DNA from 3 places in the Streptomyces sp. NPDC026092 genome. Region 2 is predicted to be linked to each of the others. Evidence: riboswitches for the same ligand, from Rfam matches in the RefSeq annotation. Region 2 holds a riboswitch; each other region holds the start of a gene.

Evidence for each region. Region 2 has a riboswitch for thiamine pyrophosphate ahead of AB0F56_RS03130 (thiamine ABC transporter substrate-binding protein). Riboswitches for the same ligand answer to the same signal wherever they lie in the genome.
Region 1: linked by a shared signal. The riboswitch ahead of thiO (glycine oxidase ThiO) and the one ahead of AB0F56_RS03130 (thiamine ABC transporter substrate-binding protein) in region 2 are both predicted to bind thiamine pyrophosphate.
Region 3: linked by a shared signal. The riboswitch ahead of thiC (phosphomethylpyrimidine synthase ThiC) and the one ahead of AB0F56_RS03130 (thiamine ABC transporter substrate-binding protein) in region 2 are both predicted to bind thiamine pyrophosphate.

What each region holds. Positions count from the first base shown of each region.
Region 1 covers NZ_JBEZYN010000016.1:19,214-24,573, forward strand. Annotated here, with positions in the region: gene AB0F56_RS24650 (FAD-dependent oxidoreductase) at 1-1,129, opposite strand, end outside; gene AB0F56_RS24655 (hypothetical protein) at 1,170-1,511, opposite strand; TPP riboswitch at 1,566-1,678, shown strand; gene thiO (glycine oxidase ThiO) at 1,676-2,878, shown strand; gene thiS (sulfur carrier protein ThiS) at 2,875-3,090, shown strand; gene AB0F56_RS24670 (thiazole synthase) at 3,096-3,890, shown strand; gene pknB (Stk1 family PASTA domain-containing Ser/Thr kinase) at 4,002-5,360, shown strand, end outside.
Region 2 covers NZ_JBEZYN010000002.1:107,833-113,192, forward strand. Annotated here, with positions in the region: gene AB0F56_RS03125 (iron ABC transporter permease) at 1-1,482, opposite strand, end outside; gene AB0F56_RS03130 (thiamine ABC transporter substrate-binding protein) at 1,521-2,600, opposite strand; TPP riboswitch at 2,687-2,794, opposite strand; gene rlmN (23S rRNA (adenine(2503)-C(2))-methyltransferase RlmN) at 2,824-3,930, opposite strand; gene AB0F56_RS03140 (phosphatidate cytidylyltransferase) at 4,045-5,130, opposite strand; gene frr (ribosome recycling factor) at 5,130-5,360, opposite strand, start outside.
Region 3 covers NZ_JBEZYN010000004.1:79,962-85,321, reverse strand. Annotated here, with positions in the region: gene AB0F56_RS07630 (DUF5326 family protein) at 1-203, shown strand, start outside; gene AB0F56_RS07625 (helix-turn-helix domain-containing protein) at 480-1,250, shown strand; gene AB0F56_RS07620 (SsgA family sporulation/cell division regulator) at 1,389-1,823, shown strand; gene AB0F56_RS07615 (YibE/F family protein) at 1,828-3,231, opposite strand; TPP riboswitch at 3,303-3,450, shown strand; gene thiC (phosphomethylpyrimidine synthase ThiC) at 3,444-5,234, shown strand; gene AB0F56_RS07605 (hypothetical protein) at 5,346-5,360, opposite strand, start outside.

The DNA of each region.
Region 1 (5,360 bases), on a different contig from region 2:
TCAGCTTGCGGCCCTGGGCCAGGTCGCGGGGGCGGCCGACGGCGAGCAGGGCGACGAGGGAGCCGTCGTGGAGCCAGAGGACGGACCAGGAGGGGTCGGCCGGGTCACCGCGCCGGACCAGTTCGGCGGCTCCGCTGTGGTGGCCGGCGTACTGCACGAAGCGGCCGAACTGCTCGGACCAGAAGTACGGCACCGGGTCGTAGACCGTGGGGGTCTCGCCGATGATGTCGGCCGCGACGGCCCTCGGGCCCTGGAGCGCGTTGTCCCAGTGGTGGACGAGGAGCCGGGCGCCGTAGCGGGCGGAGGGGAAGGAGGCGCAGTCGCCGACGGCGTACACGTCGGGCAGGGAGGTGCGCAGCCGGTCGTCGGCGGTGACGGAGCCGTCCGCGCCCAGGGCGATGCCGGAGCCGGTGAGCCACCGGGTGGCGGGCCGGGCGCCGATGCCGACGACGACCGCGTCGGCGGGCAGCCGCCGGCCGTCGGTGAGGACGACCGTGCCGGGTTCGACGGACTCCACGCGCGCGTGGGTGAGGAGTTCGGCGCCGCTCTCCTCGTACCAGCGCGCCATCGGGGCGGCGACCTCGGCGGGCAGCGCGCCGGCGAGCGGGCGGTCGGCGGCCTCGACGACGGTGACCGCGCACCCCGCCTCGCGCGCGGCGGTGGCGAACTCGGCGCCGATCCAGCCGGCGCCGACGACCACGATGTCGTGGCGGCGCTCCAGGACGGGCTTGAGGCGGGCGGCGTCGTCGAGGGTGCGCAGCAGGTGGACCCCGGGGACGCCCTCGGTGCCGGGCAGGGTGATCGGTTCGGCGCCGGTGGCGAGGACCAGGACGTCGTACGGGACGGGCCCGGCCTCGGTGTCGACCTCGTGAGCGTCGGCGCGCAGCCCGGTCACGTCGAGGCCGAGGCGCAGCTCGATGGCGAGCGCCTCGAAGTCGACGTCGAAAGCCGAGTCCTCGGCCTTGCCGAGGAGGACCGCCTTGGACAGCGGCGGCCGGTCGTAGGGCTGGTGGGGCTCGGCCCCGATGAGGGTGACCGCCCCGGTGAAGCCCTGTTCGCGCAGGGCCACGGCGGTCTGCACCCCCGCCATCCCGGCGCCCACGACGACGACCCGCTGCTCTGCCTGCATCTGCTCGCTCACCCGTTCACCTTAACTATCTGACGTACCGTCAGGAAGGCAGCTGTTCCACGACGCTGGTGCCGGAGCCCTCCTGGGACTCCCATGCCCAGCTCTCCTCCAGCCGAACGCGCCCGTCCGGCAGCTCCACCACGAGCGAGACGCAATGCCCGGAAGAGGTCGTTCCGTCCTGCTTCAGCTGGACGTAACGGAAGTCGAGCCGGTCCCCCGCGCGCGTGCCGACGAGAAACCCGCGCACGACGTCCCCGCCCGCGTACTCGGCCCAGATCCGGCCCTCCTCCTCGTGGTACGTGAACCGGGTACGCGTCCCGACCTGACCGGGGGCCTGGTCGGCGACCGGCGCGAGGACGAGTCCGTCGAGAGAACGGGGCACGGTGGAGGCTCCCTTACTGGGCGTCGGGGGCTGGGGTTAGGCTGACGGTCAACGTAGAGCACTCGCGGGAGCCCGGACGCACCGGGCTGAGAGGGAGGCTGGCCGGCCTCCGACCGTACGAACCTGATCCGGGTCATGCCGGCGAAGGGAGGGGCTGGACGCCCATGTCGCGTACACGCAGTACGGGCAGTACAGGCAGTACCCGCAGCACAGGCGGTACCTCCGACGTTCTCGTCGTCGGGGGCGGCATCATCGGCCTGGTCACCGCCTGGCGGTCCGCGCAGCGCGGGCTGAGCACGGCGGTCGTGGACCCCGAACCCGGCGGCGGGGCCGCCCGCGTGGCGGCCGGGATGCTCGCCGCCGTCACCGAACTCCACTACGGCGAGGAGACCCTGCTCGCCCTCAACCTCGCCTCCGCGCACCGCTACCCCGCGTTCGTCGCCGAACTCGAGGAAGCCACCGGGCACGACGTCGGCTACCGCGCCTGCGGCACGCTCGCCGTCGCGCTCGACGCCGACGACCGGGCCCATCTGCGCGATCTGCACGCCCTGCAGATCCGCTCCGGCCTGGAGTCGGAGTGGCTCAACGGGCGCGAGTGCCGCCGCCTCGAGCCGATGCTCGCCCCGGGCGTGCGCGGCGGACTGCGGGTCGACGGCGACCACCAGGTCGATCCGCGCCGCCTCGCCGCCGCCCTGGTCACCGCCTGCGAGCGGGCCGGGGTGGTCTTCCACCGGAGCCTCGCCGAACGCCTCACGGTGGTACGGGACCGGGCCACGGGCGTGACGCTCGCCGACGGCACCGAGCTCACCGCGGACCAGGTCGTGCTGGCCGCGGGCAGCCTCAGCGGCCGGCTCGCGGGCGTACCGCCGGAGGTCCTGCCGCCCGTACGTCCCGTCAAGGGACAGGTCCTGCGGCTGACCGTGCCGCCCGCGTTCGCGCCGTTCCTGTCCCGGACCGTCCGGGCGGTCGTGCGCGGCAGCCACGTCTACCTCGTCCCGCGCGAGAACGGCGAGCTGGTCGTCGGCGCGACCAGCGAGGAGCTGGGCTGGGACACCACCGTCACGGCGGGCGGGGTGTACGAGCTGCTCCGCGACGCCCACGAGCTGGTCCCCGGCCTCACCGAGCTGCCGCTCACCGAGACCCTGGCGGGCCTGCGCCCCGGGTCGCCGGACAACGCGCCGCTGCTCGGCCCGACCGCGCTCGACGGCCTCCGCCTCGCCACCGGGCACTACCGCAACGGCGTGCTGCTCACTCCGGTCACCGGCGACGTCATGGCCGAGTTCCTCACCACCGGCGCGCTTCCTGACGAGGCCCGCCCCTTCACTCCCCGCCGCTTCTCCCCCGTACGACAGGAGCAGCCCGCATGACCGCCACGAACACGACCGTCTCCGTCAACGGCGAGGCGCGTGTCCTCGCCGCGCCCACGACCCTCGACGCCCTGGTCACCACGCTCACCACCGCGCCCTCGGGCGTGGCGGCGGCCGTCAACGAGACCGTCGTGCCGCGCAGCCAGTGGTCCGCGACCGTCCTCGGCGAGGGCGACCGGGTCGAGGTCCTCACCGCCGTCCAGGGAGGCTGAGCGCGATGTCCGACGACACCTTCCTCCTCGGCGGTACGGAGTTCTCCTCCCGGCTGATCCTCGGCACGGGCGGCGCCCCGAGCCTGGAGATCCTCGAACGCTCCCTGGCCGTCAGCGGCACCGAGCTGACCACGGTCGCCATGCGGCGGCTCGACCCGACCGTGCGGGGCTCGGTCCTCTCCGTCCTGGAGAAGCTCTCGATCCGCGTGCTGCCGAACACGGCGGGCTGCTACACGGCGGGCGAGGCGATCCTGACCGCACGCCTGGCCCGGGAGGCGCTCGGCACCGACTGGATCAAGCTGGAGGTCATCGCCGACGAGCGGACCCTGCTGCCGGACCCGGTCGAGACCCTCGACGCGGCCGAGACGCTGGTCGACGACGGCTTCATCGTCCTGCCGTACACCAACGACGACCCGGTCCTCGCGCGGAAGCTGGAGGACGTGGGGTGCGCGGCGATCATGCCGCTCGGCTCGCCGATCGGCTCCGGGCTCGGGATCCGCAACCCGCACAACTTCGAGCTGATCGTCGATCGCGCGGGCGTCCCGGTGATCCTGGACGCGGGGGCCGGCACGGCCTCGGACGTCGCCCTGGCGATGGAGCTGGGCTGCTCGGCGGTCATGCTCGCCTCCGCGGTGACCCGGGCGCAGGACCCGGTCCTGATGGCGGAGGGGATGCGGCACGCGGTGGAGGCTGGCCGCCTGGCCCATCGGGCGGGCCGGATCCCGCGCCGGCACTTCGCCGAGGCCTCCTCCCCCACGGACGGCCGCGCGGTCCTGGACCCGGAACGCCCCGCGTTCTGAGCCCGCGGGAGCCCTTCGGGACCCGAGGCGCGCCGTGCGTCGCGTCACAGGTGTGCTGCGGTCGGGCCGGTGGGGAACGGGGTGGCCTCACCGGCTCGTAAACTCGGGGCCGTGGACACGACCCTTCAGGACCCCCTCGTCGGGCAGCTGCTCGACGGCCGCTACCGCGTCGACGCGCGCATCGCCGTCGGCGGGATGGCCACGGTCTACCGGGCCGTCGACACCCGGCTCGACCGGGTGCTCGCGCTCAAGGTGATGCACCCGGCCCTCGCCACCGACGCCGCGTTCGTCGAGCGGTTCATCCGCGAGGCCAAGTCCGTCGCCCGGCTCTCCCACCCCAATGTGGTGGGGGTCTTCGACCAGGGCGCGGACGGCGCGTACGTCTATCTGGCCATGGAGTACGTCGCCGGGTGCACCCTGCGCGACGTGCTGCGCGAGCGCGGGGCGCTCCAGCCGCGCGCCGCGCTCGACATCCTGGAGCCGGTGCTCGCCGCGCTCGGGGCCGCGCATCGTGCCGGGTTCGTGCACCGGGACATGAAGCCGGAGAACGTCCTGATAGGGGACGACGGCCGGGTGAAGGTCGCCGACTTCGGTCTCGTACGGGCGGTCGGCTCGGCCACCAACACCACGGGGTCGGTCCTGGGCACCGTCTCGTACCTGGCGCCGGAGCAGATCGAGCACGGCACGGCGGACACCCGCGCCGACGTGTACGCCTGCGGTGTCGTCCTGTACGAGATGCTGACCGGCTCCAAGCCGCACTCCGGGGACACCCCCGCCCAGGTCCTCTTCCAGCACCTGAACACCGACGTCCCGGCCCCCTCGGCGGCCGTGCCCGGCCTCGCCCTCGAACTGGACGAGCTGGTGGCGACCGCCACCGCCCGCAACCCCGAGGTCCGCCCGTACGACGCCGTCGCGCTCCTCGCGCACGCCCGGGAGGCCCGGGCGGCCCTCGGGGACGCGCAGCTGGACGCCGTACCGCCGCAGGCGCACGCCGAGGAGCGTACGGGGGCGGAGGACCGGACCAGCGTGATCCCCCGGGTCGCGTCGGCGGCCGCCCGTCCTGAGGACGACGTCCAGCACACCAGCCGGCTCCCGATGCCGCCGACCGAGCTCGGGCAGGAGCTCCGCTCCGAGGGCCGGGCGGAGCGCCGGGACCGTGGCCGGCGCCGGCCGCGCGGTCCGCTGCTCGTCGTCGTGGCCGTCCTGCTCGCGCTGGGGATCGGCGGGGGCGTCTGGTACATCAATTCCGGCCAGTTCACCCGCGTCCCGGCCGTCCTCGGCCAGACCGAGGAGAAGGCGACCAAGCGGCTGACGGACGCGGGGCTCGACGTCCGCGCGACGAAGCGGGCGTTCAGCGACGTGTACGAGCGCGGCACGGTCATGGCCACCGACCCGGCCTCGGGCCAGCGGATCCGGGGCAACGGCACGGTCACGCTCACCATCTCCCGGGGCCCGGAGATCGTGAAGGTC
Region 2 (5,360 bases):
CCGGGCGACGGCGACGGGCAGCGTCGGGTTGTCGGGCCGGGCGATGAAGACCGTCGCGCCGAACTCGCCCAGCGAGACGGCGAAGGCGAACCCGGCCGCGATGAGCACCGCCCGCCGCACCAGCGGCAGATCGACCTCGCGCCAGGCCCGCAGCGGCGAGGCCCCGAGCACGGCCGCCGCCTCCCGCAGCCGCTCGTCCACCGCGCGCAGCACGGGCAGCATCGTCCGTACGACGAAGGGGACGCCGACGAGCGCCTGCGCGAGCGGGACGAGGATCCAGCTGGCCCGCAGGTCGAACGGCGGCTCGTCCAGGGTGATCAGGAAGCCGAAGCCGACCGTGACCGCCGAGACCCCGAGCGGCAGCATCAGCAGGGCGTCGAAGCCACGCACGAGCCGCCCGGCACGCCGGGTGAGCGCGGCGGCCGCGAGTCCGCCGATGAGCAGCGCGAGGGCGGTGGCGACGACCGCGTACCGCAGGGAGTTCCCGATCGTGTCGACCATGGGCACGAGGAAGGTGCCGGAGGGGTCGACGGACTGGAGGGCCCGGTAGTAGTCGAGCCCGTACCCGTCGGGGGTGGCGAAGGACCGCTCGATCAGCACGGCGAGCGGCAGCACGAGCAGCAGGACGATCGAGACGAGGACGCCCGCGAAGAGCGCCCACGCGCCGATCCCCCGGGGCCGGCGCGCGGTCTGCTCGGGCGGGACGAGCTTCAGGGCCGTCTCCCGCCGCCGTACCGTCCGGGCGTGCACGGCGAGGACGATGCCGACGGCGACGAACTGGACGATCGTGAGGACGGCGGCCGTCGTCAGGTCGAAGCGGTCGACCGTCTGCCGGTAGATCTCCGTCTCCAGGGTGGAGTACGCCGGTCCGCCGAGGATCTGGACGACGGCGAAGGAGCCGGCGGTGAAGAGGAAGACCATCAGCGCGGCCGCGGCGACGGCGGGGGCGAGCGCGGGCAGCGTCACCGTCCGCCACGCCCGGAACCGGGAGGCGCCGAGGACGCGGGCGGCCTCCTCCTGGCGGGGGTCGAGCTGCGCCCACAGTCCGCCGACGGTCCGGACGACGACGGCGTAGTTGAAGAAGACGTGCGCGAGGAGGATGGCCCAGACGGTGGTGTCCAGGCGGACGCCCCACAGCTCGTCGAGGAGCCCGCCGCGGCCGACGAGCGCCAGGAACGCCGTGCCGACCATGACGGTCGGCATCACGAAGGGCACGGTGACGACGGCGCGCAGCAGCCCCTTGCCGGGGAAGTCGAAGCGCGCGAAGACGTACGCGCCGGGCAGCGCGATCAGCAGGGTCAGCGCGGTGGAGGCGAGCGCCTGCCAGAGGGTGAACCAGAGGACGTCGAGGATCTCGGGCCGGGTCAGCGTCTCGCCGAACCGGCCGAACTCCCACGCCCCGTCGACCCGCAGCCCGCGCTCGACGATCGAGGCGACGGGCCAGGCGAAGAAGAGCGCGAAGAAGGCGACGGGCACGACCATCAGGCCGAGCCGCGCCGCGCTTCCCCGGCGGTCGGGAACTACTTCAGAACGGTCGAGGACCACGACTGGATCCACTGGTCACGCTTCTCGGCGATCTTCTCGGGCGCCATGGTCTGCGGCTTGTCGATCACCACACCGTGCTGGGTGAACAGCTCGGGCAGCTGCGCGCCCTCGGTCACCGGGTTGACGAACATCTGCAGCGGCATGTCTTCCTGGAACTTCTTGGAGATCAGGAAGTCGATGAGCGCCTTGCCGCCTTCGGGGTTCTTCGCCCCGTTCAGGAGTCCGGCGAACTCGATCTGCCGGAAGCAGGTGCCGGTGGAGACCCCGGTGGGGGCGTCCTTCGGCTGCGGCTCGGAGTAGAGGACCTCGACCGGCGGGCTGGAGGCGTACGAGACGACCAGCGGGCGGTCTCCCTTGGCCTGCTTGCCGCCGGCGGAGCCGGAGAACTCCTGGTTGTAGGCGAGCTCCCAGCTGTCGACGGTCTTCACGCCGTTGGCCTTGAGCTTCGTCCAGTAGTCCTGCCAGCCGTCGTCGCCGTACCGCGCGGCGGTGCCGAGCAGGAAGCCGAGGCCCGGGGAGGACTTCTCGGGGTTCTCGACCACGAGCAGGTTCTTGTACTCCGGCTTGGCCAGGTCGTCGAAGGTCTGCGGGGGCGCGAGCTTCTTGTCGGCGAAGTACTTCTTGTCGTAGTTGACGCAGATGTCGCCCGTGTCGATCGGGGTGACCCGGTGCTCCTTGTCGAGCTTCGTCTCGGGCAGGACCCGGTCGAGCCCCTTCGCCTCGTACGGGACGAAGATCCCGTTGTCGAGCGCGCGGGAGAGCAGGGTGTTGTCGACGCCGAAGAAGACGTCGCCCTGCGGGGAGCCCTTGGTCAGGATCTCCTTGTTGACGGCGACGCCCGCGTCACCGCTCTTGAGGACCTTGACGGTGAAGCCGGTCTGCTTGGTGAACTCCGCCAGGACCTCCTTGGAGGCGTTGAAGGAGTCGTGACTCACGAGGGTCACGGTCTTCGGCGCGGGCTCACCGCTCTTGCCCGCCGCGTCGCGGATGTCCTCGGTACCGCACGCGGCGAGCGTCGTGACGCCCAGCGCGGCGGCGATCGCCGCAGCGACCATCTTCTTGGTGCTCACTGAAATTCCTCCTGGGTGTGACCAGGAAGAGACGCGGCCCTGCCCACCGGGAGGTGGGCAGGGCGCAACAGCTCGAGTTGCGACCGAACTTCCTACCCAGAATGACCTGGGCGAGGTTCAGAGGGTCTGCGGTCCGATGACCGCACTCTCAGCGCTGTGGCGCTCCCCTGTCGGAATATGGAGATGTGTTCGAGCACAGACTACAAGGTCAGCGCTCCGAGGCCGCCAGCTGTCCACAGGCACCGTCGATCTCCTGCCCGCGGGTGTCACGGACGGTGACCGGAACACCGTGGGCGGCGATGGCCTCGACGAAGGCCTTCTCGTCCTCGGGCCGGGACGCGGTCCACTTGGACCCGGGCGTCGGGTTCAGCGGAATCAGGTTCACATGGACCCGCTTGCCCTTGAGCAGCCGCCCGAGCAGGTCGCCCCGCCAGGCCTGGTCGTTGATGTCGCGGATCAGGGCGTACTCGATGGAGATCCGGCGGCCGGACTTCTCGGCGTACTCCCACGCGGCGTCGAGGACCTCGCGGACCTTCCAGCGGGTGTTGACGGGCACGAGGGTGTCGCGCAGCTCGTCGTCGGGGGCGTGCAGCGAGACGGCGAGCCGGCACTTGAAGCCCTCGTCGGCGAAGCGCAGCATCGCGGGCACGAGGCCCACGGTGGAGACGGTGATCCCGCGCTGCGACAGCCCGAGCCCGTCCGGCTCGGGGTCGGTGAGCCGCCGGATGGCACCGACGACCCGCTTGTAGTTGGCGAGCGGCTCGCCCATGCCCATGAAGACGATGTTGCTGAGCCGCGCGGGCCCACCGGGCACCTCGCCGTCCCGCAGGGCGCGCATCCCGTCGACGATCTGGTGCACGATCTCGGCCGTCGACAGGTTCCGGTCGAGCCCGGCCTGCCCGGTGGCGCAGAACGGACAGTTCATCCCGCAGCCGGCCTGCGAGGAGATGCACATGGTGACCCGGTCCGGGTACCGCATGAGCACGGACTCGACGAGCGTGCCGTCGTGCAGCTTCCACAGGGTCTTACGGGTGGTGTCGTCGTCGCACGAGATGTGCCGGACCACGGACATAAGGTCGGGCAGCAGCTCCCCCTGCAACTTCTCGCGGGAGCCGGCGGGGATGTCGGTCCACTCGGCGGGGTCGTGGGCGTACCGCGCGAAGTAGTGGGTGGACAGCTGCTTGGCGCGGAACGGCTTCTCGCCGATCGCGGCGACGGCCTCCTTGCGCTCGGCGGGCGTGAGGTCGGCAAGGTGCCGCGGCGGCTTCTTGGCTCCGCGGGGCGCGACGAAAGTGAGTTCTCCGGGCTTGGGCATGGTCCTACCAGTGTCGCAGAGGAACGGAGAAGGGCCCGACGAATGGGGGCACCCCCATAGCCCCGGAGGGGCTATGGGGGAGGACAACGGGCGCTTCACCTACAAATTCGCAGGTCAGGTGGTGCCGACGAAGACGACCAACAGCAGCCAGACCACCGGAGCCGTAGGCAGCAGGGAGTCCAGGCGGTCCATGATGCCGCCGTGACCGGGCAGGAGCGTGCCCATGTCCTTGATGCCGAGGTCGCGCTTGATCATCGACTCGCCGAGGTCGCCGAGCGTCGCGCTCGCCGCCACCGCGAGGCCGAGCAGCAGGCCCTGCCACCACGAGCCGTCGTCGATCAGGAACTCCATGCACAGCGCGCCCGCCGCCATCGCGAACGTGACCGCTCCGAGCAGGCCCTCGCGGGTCTTGCCGGGGCTGATCCGCGGTGCCAGCTTGTGCTTGCCGAAGCGCCAGCCGATCGCGTACGCGCCGGTGTCGCTGACGACCGTGAGCAGCAGGAACGTGAGGACCCGCTCCGCACCGTCGTCGGCGGTGAGCATCAGCGCCACGAACGTCGCCAGGAACGGCACGTAGAACGCGGCGAAGACGCCCGCCGTGACGTCCTTCAGATAGCCCTCGGGCGGCTCCGTCATGCGCCACACGAGGACCGCGAGGGCGGTCAGGGCCATGGCGACCCAGGCCCCCTCCGCTCCGCGGACGTAACCGGCCACGACCATCGCCGCGCCACCGACCGCCAGCGGGACGAGCGGGGCCTTGATGCCCTTGCGCTCCTGGAGGCGGGAGGTGAGCTCCCACAGGCCGACGACGACGGCGACCGCTATGACGCCGACGAACGCGGCCTTCCAGATGAAGAGGGACGCGATGATGACGGCGCCGAGCCCGACCCCGACTCCTATGGCCGCGCCCAGGTCGCGCCCCGCGCTCTTCTTCTGCGGGGAAGCGGGCCGGTTCGGGCTGGACATGGGCTCCTGCGGGTGCTCGTTCGGCGTCTCGTCACGGAACAGGGGACCGCTCGGCTGAGCGGCCCCCCGGTCGTGGTCGTCCTGGTGATCGCCGGCGGGGACGTCGGGCACGATGGGCATGGGCCGAGTCTGCGCCGCCTGCAGCCCATCGTATGCGGGACCCGCCGGGGCAGGCCCCTGGTCGGGCCCCCAGTAGCCGGAACCGGCCGGGGCCCCCCAGGAAGAGTCGTTCATCAGACCTCGAGCAGCTCGGCTTCCTTGTGCTTGAGCAGCTCGTCCACCTGCGCGACGTACTTCGCGGTGGTGTCGTCGAGCTCCTTCTCCGCGCGCCGGCCCTCGTCCTCGCCGACCTCGCCGTCCTTGACCAGCTTGTCGATGGTCTCCTTGGCCTTGCGGCGGACGGAACGGATGGAGATCTTGGAGTCCTCGGCCTTGCCCTTGGCCACCTTGATGTACTCGCGGCG
Region 3 (5,360 bases), on a different contig from region 2:
TTCTCGCGGGGATGCCCTGGTGGGTGAAGTGGGTCGCCATACCCGTCATCGCCCTGTTCGTCTTCGGTGGCCTGATCATGAGCATCGCGTCCATCGTGATCGGTCTGCTCTTCAAGGTGCTGGTCTTCGTCGCCCTGGTCGGTGGACTGATCTACGTCGTACGGAAGTTCATGTCCTCCTCGACCTCGCGCGAGGATTGGTAGCACGATCTACCCGCCGGTACGGGGCGTCGGCCGGGCGTTAGCCCGGCCGAGGGACGCCGCCCTGGAAACCGGGGTCAGGCCTTGGAGCTGCCATTAGAGTGGAAAATCTCTGCCGCCCCGGGGAAAACAGGCCAACCTTCCGCGCTGATCCGCGGGTGTCCACGTGTCTCGGGCGGGTCCGCCACCGGACCCCACCGGTTCCCAGGCCGCGGCGGGCGCGGGGGCGGCCCCCGCGGGCGGGTGTACGGCACCCGTCGTCACGCCTGGGGGTGACCTTTGGCCACGGCTACGCAGTCCGCCGTTCCTACGCTGATCGGCTCGGTGCAGCGGGCGCTGAGACTCTTGGAGGCCGTGGGCTCCCACGAGGACGGGGCCCCTGCCAAGCAACTGGCGCGTGAGGCGGGACTTCCGCTGCCCACCGCGTACCACCTGCTCCGCACCCTGACGCACGAGGGCTATCTACGCCGCGAGAAGGGTGTGTTCGTCTTCGGCGACGCAGCAGGTCGTCTCGCTGGTGGCGGAGTTCTGCAGAATCGTCGCACCAAGATCGAAGACTCCCTCGCGCACTGGCGCGACGAGATCGGGGTCCCCGTCTACTTCGCGATCTACCGCGAGGGCGAGATCGAACTCGTCGCCGTCGCCGACACCCCCGCCGCCCCCGCCGTGGACGAGTGGGCCGACTTCCGCGAGACGGGGCACGCGCACGCGATCGGGCAGTGCCTGCTCAGCCAACTGGATTTGAAGAGTCGTCAAGACCACCTCGACCGCCATCCGGTGGAAGCCATCACTCCGTACACGGTGCGTAACCAGAGTGCGCTTTTGGAGCGTTTGGGCGGAATGGGGCGAATGGAGCCCCTGGTGGAGCGTCAGGAATATGCGCTCGGCACAGTTTGTGCCGCGATCCCCATCACAGCGGGGTCCACGGCGGCCGCCATGGCCATTTCCCTCCCCCTTCACCAGGAAGAACGGTTGCTGCCCGCAGTCGATCGGCTACGCAATGAGATCGGAAGGCTCCTCAGTTCCTTCGCTTTCTCTATCAGTATCTGAAAAATCACTCCTTGTGATCTGCTAGCCCTTCCAGCACGATTGCGTCAAGAGGGCCATGGGGGATCATTCCTGGCCGTTTTGATAACAGCTTTCAGCAGCCGTGTTTACACAACTGCTCCATCGACTGCGGGGTACATGATGCGAGAGTCGGTTCAGGCCGAGGTCCTGATGAGCTTCCTCGTCTCCGAGGAGCTCTCCTTCAGGATCCCGGTGGAACTGCGGTACGAGACCCGGGATCCCTACGCGGTGCGGATGACGTTCCACCTTCCCGGAGACGCGCCCGTGACCTGGGCGTTCGGCCGGGAGCTGCTGCTCGACGGCATCAACCGACCGAGCGGCGACGGCGATGTGCACATCGCGCCGACCGACCCCGAGGGCCTCTCGGACGTCGCCATCCGGCTCCAGGTCGGCAGCGACCGGGCCCTGTTCCGGGCCAGCGCGCCGCCGCTCGTCGCCTTCCTCGACCGGACGGACAAGCTGGTTCCACTCGGTCAGGAACGGACACTGGGCGACTTCGAGGACAACCTGGAGGCGGCGCTCGGCCGGATCCTCGCGGAGGAGAACGCCGGCTGACCGGTCACTTCGCGCGGCGGCGCCGCCCGCGTCCGGAGGGCCTGGATGAACGCTTCTCCAGCGAGCCCGGCGAGCCGGCTCCGCCCGCCCCGCCGGCCGCTGCCGCTCCCCCCGGCCGGTCCGCCGAGACCACGAGCGCGGCGAGAACGGTCGTGACCGGAACGGAGGCGACAAGACCGATCGAACCGACCAGCGTGCGGACGATCTCCTCCGCGACGAGTTCGCTGTTGGCCACCGTCCCCACGCTGCTCTGCGCGATGGAGAAGAGCAGCAGCAGGGGCAGGGCCGCGCCGGCGTACGCGAGGACCAGCGTGTTCACCACGGACGCGATGTGGTCGCGGCCGATCCTGATGCCCGCCCGGTAGAGACCGCGCGGCCCGAGCCGGGGATCGGCCTGGTGCAGCTCCCACACCGCCGAGGTCTGCGTCACCGTCACATCGTCGAGGACGCCGAGCGAGCCGATGATGATGCCCGCGAGCAGCAGACCGGACATGTCGATGTCCGGGTAGAGCCCGTGGATCAGACCGGTGTTGTCGTCCGTGTTGCCGCTCAGCGAGGCCCAGCTGATGAAGAACGAGCCGAGCAGACCGATCAGCAGCAGCGAGATCAGGGTGCCGAGCACCGCGACCGAGGTGCGGGCGGACAGGCCGTGGCACATGTAGAGCGCGATCAGCATGATCGCGCTCGACCCGACCACCGCCACCACCAGCGGATTCGACCCCTGAAGGATCGCCGGGAGGATGAAGAAGGTCAGGATCATGAAGCTCACGGCGAGCGCGATCAGCGCCATCACGCCACGCATCCGGCCGACCAGCACGACCGCCACGGCGAAGATCAGGCCGAGCACCGCCAGCGGCACCTTGCGATTCACGTCCGTCACCGAGTACTGCAGGTCGCGCGGCGCGTCCGGCGCGTACGCCACCACCACGCCCTGGCCCTCGTCGAGTTGGCGCGGCGCGTCCGGCTGCACGATCTCGACGAACGTACGGCCCTTGTCCGGACCGCTCGTGACCTCGATCGTCGCCTTCTCGCACTCCCCCTGCTGGGCGTTGGCCGCCTCGCGCCCCTCGGGCGTCGAAGTGTCGCCGGTCGGCGGGACCTGAGCGGCGTTCACGTCCTTGCAGTCGACCTGCTCCACCGAGACGACCTTGCCCTGGTACGTCTGCCGGTCGAAGCCGACGCCGGTGCGCTCGTGCTCCGGGGCGCCGCCCGGCCACAGCACCACCAGCCCGACCACGACCGCCGCGGCGAACGGGATCAGGACAGCGGCGATGACCCTGCGCAGGTGCCGGGAGACGGGCGCGGCCGGCCCATGGCTGTGCGAATGGCCGTGCCCGTGGCCCGCGTCGCCATGGGCGCCAGGGCCGTCATGACCGTCGGGTTCAGGGGTCTGCTGCGAGGAAGTCACCGACCGATCATCGCAAGAACGGCGGGGGCCCACTGTTCAGCACGGCCGGATTGACGCTAGCGTGGTGACACCTTTGCACACGCGGGAGCTCGGAGCACCGGGCTGAGAGGGCGCTGATCACCGTACGCGCGTACTGAATGTACGTACGGGAGGAGGCTGCGCCGACCGCCGAACCTGTTACCGGGTAATGCCGGCGTAGGGAGATCGGTCTCATGACCATTCAGGATGCACGCACGCCTGCCACCAGCGAGAACGCCGGCCAGGACGAGCGCAAGCCGGGTTGGCACAAGGGGTACGTCGAGGGCTCGCGCCCCGACCTCCGCGTGCCCGTCCGGCAGGTGCACCTCACCAACGGCAAGGACGTGACGCTGTACGACACGTCCGGTCCGTACACCGACCCCACCATCGACACCGACGTACGGCGGGGCCTGCCGCCGCTGCGCGAGAACTGGATCATCGGGCGGGGCGACACCGAGGAGTACGCGGGCCGCCCGGTCCGTCCCGAGGACGACGGCATCAAGCACACCTCGCCGCGCGGCGGTGGGCTGAAGAACCTCGACGCCGTCTTCCCCGGCCGTCCGCGCCTGCCCCGCCGGGGCCGCGGCGGCGAGGCCGTGACCCAGCTCGCGTACGCCCGCCGGGGCGAGATCACCCCGGAGATGGAGTACGTCGCGATCCGAGAGAACGTTTCTCCCGAGGTCGTACGGGAGGAGATCGCGGCGGGGCGTGCCGTACTGCCGGCCAACGTCAACCACCCGGAGATCGAGCCGATGATCATCGGCAAGCGGTTCCTGGTGAAGGTCAACGCCAACATCGGCAACTCCGCCGTCACCTCCTCCATCGAGGAGGAGGTGGAGAAGATGACCTGGGCGACCAAGTGGGGCGCCGACACGGTCATGGACCTGTCCACCGGCCGCAACATCCACACCACGCGCGAGTGGGTGCTGCGCAACTCTCCCGTGCCGATCGGCACCGTGCCGCTCTACCAGGCCCTGGAGAAGGTCGACGGGAAGGCCGAGGAGCTGACCTGGGAGATCTACAAGGACACGGTCATCGAGCAGGCCGAGCAGGGCGTCGACTACATGACGGTCCACGCCGGAGTCCTGCTGCCGTACGTCCCGCTGACCGCCCGTCGCAAGACCGGCATCGTCTCGCGCGGCGGCTCGATCATGGCCGCCTGGTGCCTCGCGCACCACAAGGAGAACTTCCTCTACACGAACTTCGAGGAACTCTGCGAGATCCTCGCGACGTACGACGTCACGTACTCGCTCGGCGACGGCCTGCGGCCCGGCTCGATCGCGGACGCCAACGACGAGGCGCAGTTCGCCGAACTGCGCACGCTCGGCGAGCTGAACACGATCGCCAAGCGGCACAACGTGCAGACGATGATCGAGGGCCCCGGGCACGTCCCGATGCACAAGATCAAGGAGAACATCGACCTCCAGCAGGAGATCTGCGAGGAGGCGCCGTTCTACACCCTCGGCCCGCTGACCACGGACGTCGCGCCCGCGTACGACCACATCACCTCGGGCATCGGCGCCGCGATGATCGCCTGGTGGGGCACGGCGATGCTCTGCTACGTCACGCCGAAGGAGCACCTGGGCCTGCCCAACCGTGACGACGTGAAGACCGGCGTCATCACGTACAAGATCGCGGCGCACGCCGCGGACCTGGCCAAGGGGCACCCGGGGGCGCAGGAGTGGGACGACGCGCTGTCGGACGCGCGGTTCGAGTTCCGCTGGGAGGACCAGTTCAACCTGGCGCTCGACCCGGACACGGCCCGTGAGTTCCACGACGAGACGCTTCCGGCGGAGCCCGCGAAGACCGCGCACTTCTGCTCGATGTGCGGTCCGAAGTTCTGCTCGATGAAGATCTCGCAGGACATCCGCCGGGAGCACGGCGGCGACCTCAAGGCGGACGAGATCTCGGCCGGTATGGCGGAGAAGTCCAAGGAGTTCGCGGCGGCCGGCAACCGCGTCTACCTGCCGCTGGCGGAGCAGTAACCGGAAGGGCCCGCGATCCACGGGGGGATCGCGGGCCCTTGGGCGCCGCCGCCGGTTCCCGGGGCCCCGTCCGCGCGAACAAGGTGGCCGTGCCGCTCCTGGGGCTCCGGCTCAGTCCGGTCGGTG